One region of the Acinetobacter pullicarnis genome, then DNA from elsewhere that is predicted to be linked to it. Evidence: predicted binding sites of a transcription regulator. Region 1 holds the regulator's gene; each other region holds the start of a gene.
The links. The regulator PhoB, encoded in region 1, activates phosphate uptake and scavenging genes when phosphate is short. The targets are predictions, from matches to a motif close to TGTCATNAANCTGTCATAA.

Region 1 (3,574 bases):
CCATTCAAAAGTTGATCTAAACAAGCTCTCCCGAACCCTCTCCTTTTAAGGAGAGGGTTCGGGAGAGCTACAATCATTCGAGTCACATACTATTTGAATTTTTTACTTAGATCGGTCACTAAGGTTATGACTTTTTGATAGCCTGTTGGTAGGATTCGTTGGATCAAATCTAAGCTTTTCGCATCGTTACCAATCAACAAACGGCGTTTATTTTTTTGCACGGCCACTAAGATTTGACGTGCTGCTTCTTCAGGTGGAGTACGCAATAATTTATTGAAAGACGCTGTGGTTTTACTCGAATCGATACCCAAAGTTTTTAAGCTGTCATTGCTACGTGCTGAATTGGCAATATTGGTACGAATACCACCGGGATGCACACACAATGCACTCACACCACAGTTTTCAATATCAAGCTCTTGACGCAGTGACTCAGTAAAACCGCGTACAGCAAATTTTGTTGCGTTGTAAGCCGATTGTGTCGGTTGCGCAGTGAGACCAAATAAACTCGACACATTGATAATGTGACCATCTTTGGTCTGTTTAATAAGCGGTAAAAATTCTTTGGTGCCGTAAACGACGCCCCAAAAGTTAATATTTACAATCCACTCCAGCTCTTCATAACTTTCGCCTTCAACCGTTGAGGCCAATGCCACACCAGCATTATTGAAAATCAAATTGACTGAACCATGCGCTTGCACTGTTTCCGCCGCCCAATCCTTCATGGCAATACGATCAGAAACATCCAGTCGTTTGGTTGTCACACGGACATCATATGCTTTGAGCAGTTCAACTGTTTTTGCTAAACCCTGTTCATTGACATCACTCAAGGACAAATGGCAGCCTTGTTGTGCCAAGCATATGGCAAGCTGTTGACCAATACCTGATCCTGCACCAGTAATTGCTGCAACTTTATTGTTAAAGTTTTTCATTGTGATTCCTTGTTTGAATTTTCTGCGGAAAGTGAGATTGCCTTTGAGCAGCACAGAAAATACTATAAAATTGACAATTAATATTGTCAATATAAAATAGGCAAAGAATGCTGACTGCAACGTTCCCCAATTTGGCAACATAGGTTTCGGCCGGGTTCCTTGCTAAAATACTTCTTTTGAATACATTGCATATACGTGAAGCGATTATGAGCCAAGACCCATTGAGCGAGATCAATCTAAAATCTGCCCAAAAACCAGTGAAAGAGCGTCAATTTAAAGGGCTTTCCCTCGCTGAAAGAAAGCAGGCGCGTCGCGAGAAACTGATTGAAGCTGGCATTCAAGCCTATGGCACACATGGCTTTTTTTCGGTGACGGTCAAAGATATATGCAATCAAGCCAAACTGACTGAACGTTATTTTTATGAGTCTTTTCAAAAGAGTGAGCAGCTCTTTCAAAGTATTTTTTTAAAACAGATTGAAATCCTACAATCCACCATGATGCAAGCGATTGTACAAGCCTCTCCCAATCCTCGGAAAATGGTTACAGCAGGACTCAGTGCCCTCTTCAATTTACTCAAAAATGACCCACGTTTAGCACGGATTATTTATATTGATGCGACCTTGGTTCAGGAATTGCATAAGCAAGCGATTATTCGTGAAACGATGAACAAATTTGACCGTATGATTCAGGCTTTTGTGATGAGCCTAATGCCACAAATCCCTCAAGCAGAACAGGAAATTTCATTGGTCGCAACAGGCTTAAATGGCTATGTCACACAAGTGGCACGACGCTGGGTAATCGGTGAATTTAAGCAGTCTCAAGATGAAATTGTGGCCGCTTGTGAACTTGTTTTTATCGCACTGATTGAGAAATTCATCCCATAACCCAAACATTGATCCCTATTTCTGTGGCATTCCTCACAAATCATCAGAAATAAATGACATTTAAATTACAGCCAATCTATTTGATTTATAAAGGAATAAATAAAACATTGTCACAATTCATTGCAGAAGCTGCGATTACGCCCACTTTTGCAATGATACTGTCATAATAAATCTTTGTAATAAGCCTGTCATAAATATAAAACGGGTCACCGTACACTCATAGGATATTGCGTTGTGAAAGATGACTACATTTTAATCGTCGATGACGAGCTGCCAATTCGTGAAATGATACACACCTCTTTAGACATGGCCGGCTTCCAATGTCTACAAGCCGAGGATGCCAAACAAGCACATCAAATGATCGTCGATCAACGACCAGCATTGATTTTGCTTGATTGGATGATGCCTGGTGGCATTAGTGGCGTAGACTTATGTCGCCGCTTAAAACGCGATGACAACTTGTCTGAAATTCCTGTCATTATGCTGACTGCACGTGGCGAGGAAGATCATAAAGTACAAGGCTTAGATGCTGGTGCGGATGATTATATGACCAAGCCATTCTCAACCCGAGAACTGGTGTCTCGCATTAAAGCGGTACTTCGTCGTGCCAATGCCTTAAGCGGTGAAAAAACCATTGACGCCAATGGACTTATTTTAGATCCTGTCAGCCAGCGTGTAAGCTTTGCCGACAATATCTTAGAAATGGGCCCGACTGAATATCGCTTGCTGGCGTTCTTTATGACACATCCAGAACGCGCTTATACACGGGCACAATTACTTGACCAAGTTTGGGGCGGCAATGTTTACATTGAAGACCGAACCATTGATGTACATATTCGTCGTTTACGCAAGGTGCTTGAACCTTATGCTGTTGACCGTTTTGTACAAACGGTACGTGGCACAGGTTATCGCTTTTCGACACGCGCTGATGTCGCACTGGGTTAAACGCGCTAGGTAATTAAGAACCAATATGTATGAACCTTATCCAGTCCCTGAACTTGCACGTGATCATAAAAAATTTCGTTATAGCAGTTTGTGGACTTTCGCCAAGCAAGATCTAAAACTCCTGATTTTTTTCCTCGTCATTGGCGGATTAATTGGATATAGCATCGATTATTTAGGCACGTGCTTTCTAATTGCATTTGCCGTTTTTTTTGTATTGCAACTCCGCTCCCTCTATTTGGTCAATGAATGGATCTCCAATCGTCCCTATGACGTTCCACCGAACCTCAATGGGATTTGGGGGGCGTTATTGTTTAATGTTTATCGCTCACAACGCCAAGAACGTATTGTTCAGGCCGATATGGTCGGTTTGATTGATCGTGCACAATCCTCTTTAATCGCTTTGGCTGAGGCGGTGGTCTTGACCGATGAACTGCATCAAATCGAATGGGCCAATCCTGCTGCCGAAAAACTATTGGGCATTCAAGCCCTTGACCGTGGTCGCAATCTGCTCACTATTCTGCGTCAACCACGTTTTATCGAATATTTTAACGATATCGACAAATCCCCTGACGGCATCAAAATCAAATCATCAATACATGATGAACATTATGTGCAAATTAAACTGACTCGCTTTGGCAGTGAAAGTCGGGTATTGGTTGCCTATGATGTGACGCGCATGCAAAACCTCGAACAAATGCGTAAAGATTTTGTTGATAATATTTCACATGAATTGCGTACCCCACTCACAGTTCTGAGTGGCTATATTGAAACCTTTACAGATCAAGAAGAGATCAGTCCACGTTGGAAGCGTGCCTT
Region 2 (3,574 bases), 2.7 Mb from region 1:
AGAGGCGATCAGATTCAAGAAGTGCACCATGGCACCTTGTGAATCGAGCATGCCTTCATCCATATTAATATCGATGACTTGCGCACCGCTCTCAACTTGCTGACGTGCAACATCAAGCGCTTCGGCAAAGTTTTCCTCACGAATTAAACGTAAGAATTTTTTAGAACCAGTTACGTTGGTACGTTCACCCACGTTTACAAATAGTGAGTCATCATAAATATTAAATGCTTCTAAGCCACTGAGGCGACAAGCTGGTTTGATCTCAGGGATTTGGCGCGGCTTGATGTCTTTAACCGCTTCATAAATCGCACGAATATGATCTGGGGTGGTACCACAGCAACCGCCAGTAATATTGATCAGTCCGCTTTCTGCAAACTCTTTAATAAATGCCGCAGTTTCAGCAGGGGTTTCATCATAGCCACCAAAGGCATTGGGTAGGCCGGCATTCGGATGCGCAGAAACAAAGACTTCGGCAACATCTGCAATGGTTTTGACGTGTGGACGCATCGCATCGGCACCCAAGGCACAGTTAAACCCAACGGAGAGCAAGTCACCATGACGGACAGAGTTCCAAAAGGCTTCTGCGGTTTGGCCCGTTAAAGTACGACCAGATGCATCGGTGATGGTGCCCGAAATCATTAATGGTAATTCACGCCCAAGCTGTTTAAAGACTTCTTTGACGGCAAAAATAGCCGCTTTACAGTTTAGCGTGTCAAATACGGTTTCAATTAAAAGAATATCCACACCGCCTTCAATCAGCGCGTGTGCCGCTTCAATATAGTTTTCTTTTAATGCATCAAAGGTGATGTTACGAAAGGCAGGATCGTTGACATTGGGTGAAATAGAGCAGGTGCGTGAAGTTGGCCCCAAAACACCCGCCACAAAACGTGGTTTGTCTGGTGTGGAGTATTTTTCACAAGCGGCTTTGGCGAGACGTGCGGCTTCACGGTTGATTTCAGGAACCAAGTCTTCCATGTGATAGTCCGACATGGAAACACGGGTGCCATTAAAGCTATTGGTCTCAATGATATCCGCACCAGCAGCTAAATAAGCCTCATGGATATCTTGAATCACTTTCGGTTGGGTGAGCACCAATAAGTCATTGTTGCCCTTAAGGTCGTGTGCCCAATCTTCAAAGCGTTCACCGCGATAGTCAGCCTCTTCAAATTGATGACGTTGAATCATGGTTCCCATGGCACCGTCAATAATTAAAATTCGCTGTGCGAGAAGCTGCTTTAAAATGGCGAGTGTGGACATACGAAACCCTAAGTGCACGAATTTGAAGTGGTGCGCATTTTAGCAGAAATCATTCTGTATTTGCTGTTTTAGCCAACGAGATAGCCGTGTTGTTTAGACAAGTTATTGAAATTTTAAGTTTTATAGAAGATTGTTCAAATATTCAAAAATTAAAAGATGGTAATACTAGAAGCTTGAACGAAAGAGAAAATAGAGATAGCGAGAAGAGCGCTGCTGCGAGGCTTCAAAATTTGAAAACCCTCAGAAAGCCGTCTAAATGTTCATCACTTTGTCATAAAGCATGGGCATAATACGCACACTAAATATTTTAAATGTAACTATTTCACAATTATTACAGTCATGTTTAATAGATTTAAATGGTGGTTTTGAATGCATAGTGATGCTTTAAATTATTGTTTTTATTCATTAAAAAATACAAATAAAGGAAGAGGTTTTGCTTTTATAAAACGTTTTAACTCAAAATATGACTTTTAAACATCAATATTTGTCATATAATTGTCACAATTAAATTGAACAATAAGTGGATTTTTTTATCCGCTTAACCGTCTGCATGAATTCAAAACATCAATCTGCTTCAGATACGGTACCATCCGATCATTCATCTAAATCGACGAATGTTCATGTACCGACACCGAAATTTTTTATGCCGGTGTTTTTAACTTTAATTGTTGCAACTCTTATTTATATTGGGGTTCAAGTTAGCGTTGATTTAGCGCATGTGCCGCCGTTGAGTGTTTACTCAATTATTTTACTTGCTACGGCACTCCTTATTGCACTGGGTTTTGAGTTTGTTAATGGCTTTCACGACACCGCAAATGCTGTCGCGACCGTTATTTACACCAATGCATTGCCTGCGCCAGTCGCGGTAATGTGGGCTGGTTTTTGTAATTTCCTTGGAGTGATGGTCGCCAGTGGTGCTGTTGCTTACGGAATTATTGCATTACTTCCTGTTGAATTGATCATGAATGTCGGCAGTGGTGCTGGCTTTGCGATGGTATTTGCCATGCTGATTGCCGCAATTATGTGGAATCTAGGCACTTGGGTACTGGGAATTCCAGCATCAAGTTCGCATACCTTGATTGGTTCAATTCTTGGCGTTGGCATTATGAACTATCTGCTACATTCGTCTGGTGGGGCGAGTGGTGTTGATATGGATCAAGTCGCCAAAGTCGGTAAGGCATTGTTATTCTCTCCTTTGATTGGTTTTGCCTTTGCTGCAGTACTCTTTCTTTTGGTTAAAAAAGTATTTAAGCGTCAAGTTGAACTTTTTCAGCCACCTGAAGGCAATAAACCACCACCGCCTCTCATTCGTGCCATTTTGATTTTCACCTGTACTGGGGTAAGTTTTGCCCACGGTTCAAATGATGGTCAAAAAGGAATGGGGCTGATCATGTTGATTTTGATTGGCTTGGTGCCTTTGGCTTATTCGTTGAATAAAAATTTAGATAGCGAACATCTTCAAAGTTTTAATCAACTTTCAAATCAAACTGCGACAGCGATCTATGCACAGCATGCGGATATTCCAGATGTTGAAGCACGTGCAGTATTAACCACGTATATTCAAACACGTGAAAACAGTCCAGAAGTGGTTCCTGCTTTGGCTAGTTTGACGGAGCATTTGGGCACACGTGTTGCGCATTACGGCGATTTAAAATCGATTCCAGAGCAAGAAGTCAGTTCGATTCGTAATGATATGTACCTCAGCAGCACCACATTCAAGCGTTTAGAAAAAGACAAGCAATTGCCTGAAATGACTGAAGCGCAAGCAAAATCGATTAAAGACTACCGTAAAAACTTAGATGCCTTTTTACAGTACATCCCAACATGGGTAAAAGTCGCTGTTGCCTTGGCCTTGGGTCTTGGAACCATGGTAGGCTGGAAGCGTATTGTGGTGACTGTGGGTGAGCGGATTGGTAAGCATCACATGACTTATGGTCAAGGGATGTCTGCAGAATTAGTGGCAATGACCACCATTGCAGCAGCTGATGGCTTTGGTATGCCTGTTTCAACCACGCATGTATTAAACAGTGCAGTTGCGGGAACCATGGTAGCGAACAAATCTGGACTTAACTTTAATACTGTAAAAACCATTCTTTCAGCTTGGATCTTTACACTTCCTGCAACCATTTGTTTATCGGGTGGTTTGTACTGGTTGTTCTTACAGTTTGTCTAACCGTATTTCCGTTTAACCTTTAAAAAACGCAGCCTGAGCTGCGTTTTTTTTATGGCTTAGATTATGCGCCTATTTGTTTTTAGCTGTATTGAACATCTTTTTTAGAGAGAGCTTATCCGCAGAAAAGCCATACAGTGCCGCAAA
Region 3 (3,574 bases), 1.5 Mb from region 1:
CGCGACAGTATAATAATAATTCATCGGACATTTCTGATAATTTTGTTAAATCAGTCTAGAAAGTGATCAATACCGCATTAGACATTAGTCGTATACTATTGTTTTGTATTTTGAGCAGATTGATGCGCAGCTTTAAAAGATATTTATGTCATAGTGTAGACATTCTTTTTTATACTTTTTGGCAATGAACACGAACTCTCGTAACCAATATTCAGATTTTGAACATCCTTTTGCGACCTATATTCGCATTATTGGCAAAGGCAAAAATGGCGCCAGATCATTAAGCTATGATGAAGCTTATCAAGCTTTTAGTATGATTTTAAAAGGTGATGTCTTAGAGGTGCAGTTAGGTGCTTTCCTCATGCTGCTGCGCGTGAAAGAAGAATCTGTCGACGAACTTGCAGGCTTTGTTCAAGCCACTAAAGATCAATTGCTGTTTGATCCGATGCCTATAGATCTTGATTGGTCCTCTTATGCTGGTAAACGTAAGCATTTTCCATGGTTTTTATTGGCAGCGCTGACCTTGGCAAAAAATGGTTATCGTATCGTTATGCATGGCGCAGCAGGCCATACCATTAATCGCATCTACACCGAACAAGTTTTGCAATACTTAGGCTATTCTATTTGTCAGAATCAAACCCAAGTACAACGTCAATTACAACTGCATAACTTCGCCTATTTACCACTTGATGTTATTTCACCGATCTTAAGCGACTTGATCGGACTACGAAATGTAATGGGCTTACGCTCCCCAATTCACACGTTGTCTCGTTTAATCAATCCATTTAATGCCAAAGCCACTTTACAAGCCATTTTCCACCCTGCCTACCGCAGTTCACATCAACAAGCAGCATTAAAACTGGGCTATCAAAACAGTGCGGTGATCAAAGGTGAAGGGGGTGAGTTTGAGCGTAATCCAGATGCGCGCACCCTCATTTGTGGCATTCAACAGGGTGAAATGTACGAATATGAACTACCGAAGTTGACAGAAGGTCGCAGCGCAACCGAAGAACAACTTGAGCTTGAAACATTCAAAGCAGTCTGGGAAGGCAAACAAAGTCATGAATATGGGGAAATTGCAGTAACGGAAACCATGGGCATCGCGTTATATACGATGGGAGTTTGCAGCAGCTACGAACAAGCCATGCTTCACGCTAAGCATCTCTGGCAAACTCGATTGGTTTAAGCTGTTAGGGTATCTGCCCCCTAAACAATCCACAAAAAAGGCGCTCTACCTAGCGCCTTTTTTGTGATCCGAGCTGTTTAGACAAATTAGACAAAACGGATCGGGGTGAACTCTGATTCTGGAACGTGATTATCATCATCACAGACTTCTTCTTCCACATGCGTTTTTTTAGATTTATCGATATAGCCAGTACGCTCAGTCGCTGCCACATGCTCATGCTCCCAAGCAATCACAGCTTGCATACAGACTTGACGTTGCTCCGTCGTAAGTGCGGCACCATTCGGCCATTTACCAATTTCCACTGCGGTCTTTAAACGCGCCACTACATCTGCGTCTAACACTGCGAGCATTTGCTGTACGTTCATAATCAATCCTGCTGTTGCAATGAGTCAAAGTCTCGATTCCATCCAAGTTTTGTTCTACACGCCATGTAGAAGTCATAGCCTGGTGGATGTAATAAAGTCAGTTTAAAAGGGTGTTTGCGAATATGTAAGCTATCGCCTACATTTAACGATACGCTGTGCTGTCCATCAGCACTCACCATCGGCATAACCCGATTCTCTCGAATTTGCACTTTAATTTCGCTTTGTCCCCCCACCACAATCGGTCGAGATGACAAGGTATGTGGATGCATCGGAACCAACGCAATTGCATCCATACTCGGATGTAAGATTGGACCTCCGCCAGATAAAGCATACGCAGTTGAGCCTGTTGGCGTAGATACAATCAGGCCATCACTATGCTGTCGATGAACATACTGACCATCGATATACAGATCAAAATCAATCATATGCACAGATTTACCAGAATGTAGCACCACATCATTTAATGCGATCGCATCATAGATCACTTCATTTTTACTGCGAATTTCTAGCTCTAATAGAAAACGACGGTCTAATTGGAATTTTCCATTTAAGACTTGGTCTAATTTATAAATTACATCAGTGGGATTAATGTCAGTCAAAAACCCCAAACGACCACGGTTAACGCCTAACACGGGCGTGTTATATTTAACCAGTGCACGCGCTGCGTGTAATAGAGAACCATCTCCGCCAACAACAATAACTAAATCAACGACCTCACCGAGTAAGTGACGGCTTACGGTTTGAGTATTTTGAAAAGGAACCAGTTCAGCAGTTTCCGCATCCAATACAGGATGTAGACCAAGCCCTAAAAGGTGGTCATGGATAAGACAGAGTGTGTCAACCACGGATGCTTTGTCTGGTCGCCCAATTAAACCAATATTTCGAAATGTTCTTGGTGAAAGGTGCACCTACGACAAACCCCATAATAATTTTGGATATAATAACACTAACCTATGACTTTTAATAAATGCAGCAACCAAATTGCTTGGCTTTGTTGCAACTAATCTGATTATTTCACAGTTTAATGATTGCAAATTAATGAAAAGCTTCGCATGATTGGCTAAAATAAACAGGCTATTATGTATATTTATGAAGTTTCAACGTGGTATCGGCTTAATTGCACTCATTTTTTCGTTGTTGGTCATTGCAGCCGCGATCGCTTTTAGTGTTTATGTCATTCGCTTAGACAATGTCATTCGAGATAAATTTGAAGGAAATCGTTGGGATATTCCCGCAAAAGTATTTGCACGGCCACTCGAAATTTATGCCAATGCGCCCATCATTCAAAAAGACTTAGAACAAGAACTTAAACTACTTGGCTACAAAGAAAGTAATAGTTACGAAAAATCAGGTAATTATGTGGTGCAAAATAATGCCCTCTATATTCATACACGTGGCTTTGACTACGGCAATGAAGTTGATCCTGAACAAGTATTACAAGTCTCTTTTGCCAATGATCAAATTTTGGATGTTCGTGCGACGAAGCCTTCCAATACGGGGATTGCGCGTATTGAACCGTTACTCATCGGTGGTATCTTTCCGCAGCACAACGAAGACCGTGTGCTGATTAAACTCGATAAAGTGCCGAAGCCGCTAATTGAAGCCCTTATTGCAACGGAAGACCGCAACTTCTATCGACATTTTGGTATTTCTTTCCGAGGCACTGCGCGTGCTTTGGTCAGTAATGTCACTGGTGGAAAACGCCAAGGTGGCTCTACCCTCACCCAACAGTTGGTGAAAAACTTTTATCTTAGCCCTGAAAAAACCCTAAAACGTAAAGTGAATGAAGCCTTAATGGCATTGCTGCTCGAATTGCATTACAGCAAAGATGAAATCTTAGAAGCCTATCTCAATGAAGTGAATCTTGGGCAAAATGGCAACTATTCCATTAATGGTTATGGCTTAGCTGCACAGTTTTATTTTGGTATGCCACTACGCGAATTGAATACCGCACAACAGGCTTTTTTAGTTGGTTTGGTTCAAGGCCCAACCCTGCACAATCCTTGGAAAAACCCAGAAAATG
Region 4 (3,574 bases), 1.7 Mb from region 1:
ACTGCAGCCGCCGCGCAGCCACTGGAAAACCTAACCAGCAGTACAGATGTCACGTATCGCCTTATTCCTGGTGGACATTTAGGCTTGATGTCGAGCAAAAAAAGTGCTGATAAATTTTGGCCATTCCTCGCAGACTGGCTCAAGCAGCGATCTACAGCTTTAAACACAGCATAAGTCAGATATACAGAGATAAAAGAAGGGAAACTTGATGATTTAATCTGTTGCTGATACAAACAGTGACTTCGTCAGTGCAATAAAACGGTATGAATCATGGAGTAAAATTACGTTTGAGTAATGATTCAACATTGTATAAAGCTTTTCTGCCCCTATAATGGCTATAAATAAGACACCATTGATGTCAATTTTTGAGGTAAGCACATGAAAAAGTTCACAGTAGCATTATTCTCTATCGTTTCAGTTGCAGTGGGTTCATATGCCTATGCAGCAGATGCTGCACAAGAGTGTAAAAAACTCCAAGATGAATCAAATCTTATCTATGCGGCAAAAGGCTTCTGCTTTAAAGATCCTGAAGCAAAAGAGAAGTATGGAAATGAAAACTGCTTTACCAACAAACCCAAGTTTTCTGATAAAGAACAACAGCACCTTGACGACATCAAAGCACGTCAAAAAGAGTTGAACTGTAAATAGTTAAAATTCAAGGACACTAACCACGGAGTAGTATATGGCTTACGATGACCAAAATATTTTCGCAAAAATTTTACGTGCTGAGATTCCCGCGATAAAAGTCTATGAAGACGATCAAGTACTTGCTTTTATGGATATTATGCCACAAGCAGATGGTCACACATTGGTCATTCCTAAAGTACCAGCGGTCACACTACTCGATCTCCCAGCTGATGCTGCGGCCTATACCATTCAAGTCGTTCAAAAAGTTGCCAAAGCAATTGAAACAGCCTTAGATGCAAAAGGCATCGTCCTTATGCAACTCTCAGGAGAGGCTGCTGGACAAACTGTGCCCCACGTACATTTCCATCTGATTCCAAGTTCAATTCATACGTTGGGCAAACACGCTGCTCAAATGGGTGATCAAGAGAAAATTAAAGCGTTGGCTGAGAAAATTAAAGCAGCCCTCTAGTTTAAATAAATAGACCTATTTCTTTTTTGTATAATGAAATCGAATGATAATTCTCCCTTGTCATTCCGAATTAAATTAAGCAATCAATGAAAGCGGTCTATTTTTTATGCGCTGATTTAAATGATTGCAAAATAAAAATCAACTTTCACACCCCTCTCCGCCTTCCTCGCCAGACATCAACCAAATCGATCCTTTAAATAACGCCCTCAAATGAAATCTAATGCTTTATAAACATTTAAATAAACCAAATGTTATATTTTAAAATAAATAGAATTCAATAAAATAGAAAAATTATTCAAGCCATTCCACTTGGTTAATCAATATATTCCATGTATAAACAAGATAAAATAAATTCAATAAAAATCAGATTCACTTCACCTTTACACATATGAATTAATAATAATTAACTTTATTTTTATACTTAAATACAATGACTTATAAATAAAAAATTAAAACCTAAAATAAAAAATAAGCAGAAATCACAAAGTATCAAACACTAGCTCTCTATATTTCCAATTTAGCTTTAACTACTCAGTCCATCACTTCATTTCAATTCCAAATTATACAATTACTAAAATCCACTTATTTATTAATATAAATTTTAAACCACTAAACCTACCTCTTAAACGTCATCAAACTGTCATTTTGCTTTCACTGACTTGTAACAAAGTTTTCAGATACTGCAAAGCAAGTTAGTAAGCGTTTGTAACTACCTTTAAAACCTTACAAACGCAGAACGGTTAAATCAATCACATGCCATTTTAGATATACGTTTTTTGGAGAAATCTCAATGAAAAAAGTGCTACTCGCTGCAGCAGTTGCATCAATTGGCTTTAGCGCAGCGCATGCAGCGCCAACATTGTACGGTAAATTCAATGTTTCATTAAACCAAGTTGATAATAATGACTGGAAAGGCAACGACCAAACTCAGCTCAACTCGAATGCTTCACGCTTTGGGATTAAAGGCGAAGAAAAATTAACGGATACACTTGGTGTTGTTTATCAAGCTGAATGGGCAATTTCAACTGATGGTTCAGGTTCAGATACAGACCTCAGCGCACGTAATCGCTTCCTCGGCTTAAGCTTTAAAGACATTGGTGTATTAAAAGCAGGTAATTACGACTCTTACTTCAAAACTGTTGCTGGCGATTATCAAGATATCTTCAACGATGACACCAATCTCGATATCACCAAAACCATGTACGGTGAAGAACGTCTTAAAAACGTGGTTGGTTTTGAAACAGATAAAAAATTAATTATCCCAGGCCTACAATTTAAAGTTATGGCTGAAATGGGCGAAAATAACGCTTCAAAATATACCACTAAAGAACGTAATGGCTTTGGAAGTGGCGTATCAACTGCACTGTCTTATGAAAACAAAGATGCTGGTGTAGCAGTTGCACTTGCTGGTAACTTTGGTGTCGCTGGTACTTATAATGCATCTGGCATTAAAGATAAAATCGAATCTGATGCTTACCGCCTAACCGGTTCTTATGACTTATCTAAAATTGGCGTTCAAGGTTTAACTTTAGGCGCACTTTATCAATATGTAGAACCATCTAATTCACCAACAGCTGCATCGCTAACTGCAAACAAACTTGACCCTAGAGTTGCCTCACTTGAAGAAAATGCATGGGCCATCCAAGCAACCTATCGCATTGCAAGCACACCTTGGGCAGTCAAAGGTCAATACCAGTCTGCAAAAGATGAATGGACAGGTGGTAGTCAAACACTTGATCAATATGGTATGGGCTTAGACTATAACTTCAATAAACAAACTCGCTTCTACGGCATCCTTGCACAGCAAAAACGTGATTGGAAAGATAAAAACACTACAGACGATACAAAAACTGTATTTGGTGCAGGTATGGTCTACAGCTTCTAAGCCAATCCATCTGGTCTAAAGCAAGTTTTCCAAAACTCTCCCACTTAAAACTCCGAGTCAAATGACTCGGAGTTTTTCTGTTAAATCCATGAATAGATACGGCAAGCCACGCTACATCGGCAGCTCACGATAGACTTCTTGTGCAATCATCACCGCAGTTGCTGCAGATAAAGTCCATCCCAAATGACCGTGCCCAGTATTATAAAAAACCCGCTCACGCTTTCCACGTCGTACTACAGGCAACATATTCGGCATCATTGGTCGAAGTCCCGCCCAAGGCACGACATGTTCAGTAGAAAGGTTGAAATTTTTATTGACCCAGTCGGTTAAGGGTTGAATACGGTCAGCACGAATATCTCGATTATAGCCATTAAACTCCGCTGTTCCCGCCACCCGCAAACGATTTTCACCTAAGCGCGAAGTCACAATTTTAGCGCCCTCATCCAGCAAACTCACCCAAGGTGCAGCTTGAATACTTTCTGGATCATTGAGTTGTACAGTAATCGAATAGCCTTTCACCGGATATATATTCACGCGATCACCCAGTTGCTTCGCTAACTGATAACTTCCCACACCGCCACAAACCACCACTG

Region 2: a site for PhoB is predicted at 1,743-1,761, ahead of FD716_RS04950 (inorganic phosphate transporter). Genes of this name have one in related genera too.
Region 3: a site for PhoB is predicted at 2,563-2,581, ahead of FD716_RS10605 (NAD(+) kinase). Genes of this name have one in related genera too.
Region 4: a site for PhoB is predicted at 1,724-1,742, ahead of FD716_RS09740 (porin). Genes of this name have one in related genera too.

The regions. Positions count from the first base shown of each region.
Region 1 is NZ_VCMZ01000001.1:3,893,089-3,896,662, forward strand. It holds gene FD716_RS17480 (MATE family efflux transporter) at 1-20, shown strand, start outside; gene FD716_RS17485 (SDR family NAD(P)-dependent oxidoreductase) at 90-929, opposite strand; gene FD716_RS17490 (TetR/AcrR family transcriptional regulator) at 1,136-1,813, shown strand; gene phoB (phosphate regulon transcriptional regulator PhoB) at 2,048-2,758, shown strand; gene phoR (phosphate regulon sensor histidine kinase PhoR) at 2,784-3,574, shown strand, end outside.
Region 2 is NZ_VCMZ01000001.1:1,165,343-1,168,916, forward strand. It holds gene metH (methionine synthase) at 1-1,257, opposite strand, end outside; gene FD716_RS04945 (hypothetical protein) at 1,344-1,547, shown strand; gene FD716_RS04950 (inorganic phosphate transporter) at 1,808-3,430, shown strand; gene FD716_RS04955 (hypothetical protein) at 3,500-3,574, opposite strand, start outside.
Region 3 is NZ_VCMZ01000001.1:2,403,223-2,406,796, forward strand. It holds gene FD716_RS10595 (glycosyl transferase family protein) at 185-1,186, shown strand; gene FD716_RS10600 (YeaC family protein) at 1,273-1,551, opposite strand; gene FD716_RS10605 (NAD(+) kinase) at 1,554-2,459, opposite strand; gene mrcB (penicillin-binding protein 1B) at 2,641-3,574, shown strand, end outside.
Region 4 is NZ_VCMZ01000001.1:2,212,901-2,216,474, forward strand. It holds gene FD716_RS09725 (alpha/beta fold hydrolase) at 1-174, shown strand, start outside; gene FD716_RS09730 (YARHG domain-containing protein) at 379-648, shown strand; gene FD716_RS09735 (HIT family protein) at 683-1,096, shown strand; gene FD716_RS09740 (porin) at 1,887-2,981, shown strand; gene FD716_RS09745 (D-amino acid dehydrogenase) at 3,093-3,574, opposite strand, start outside.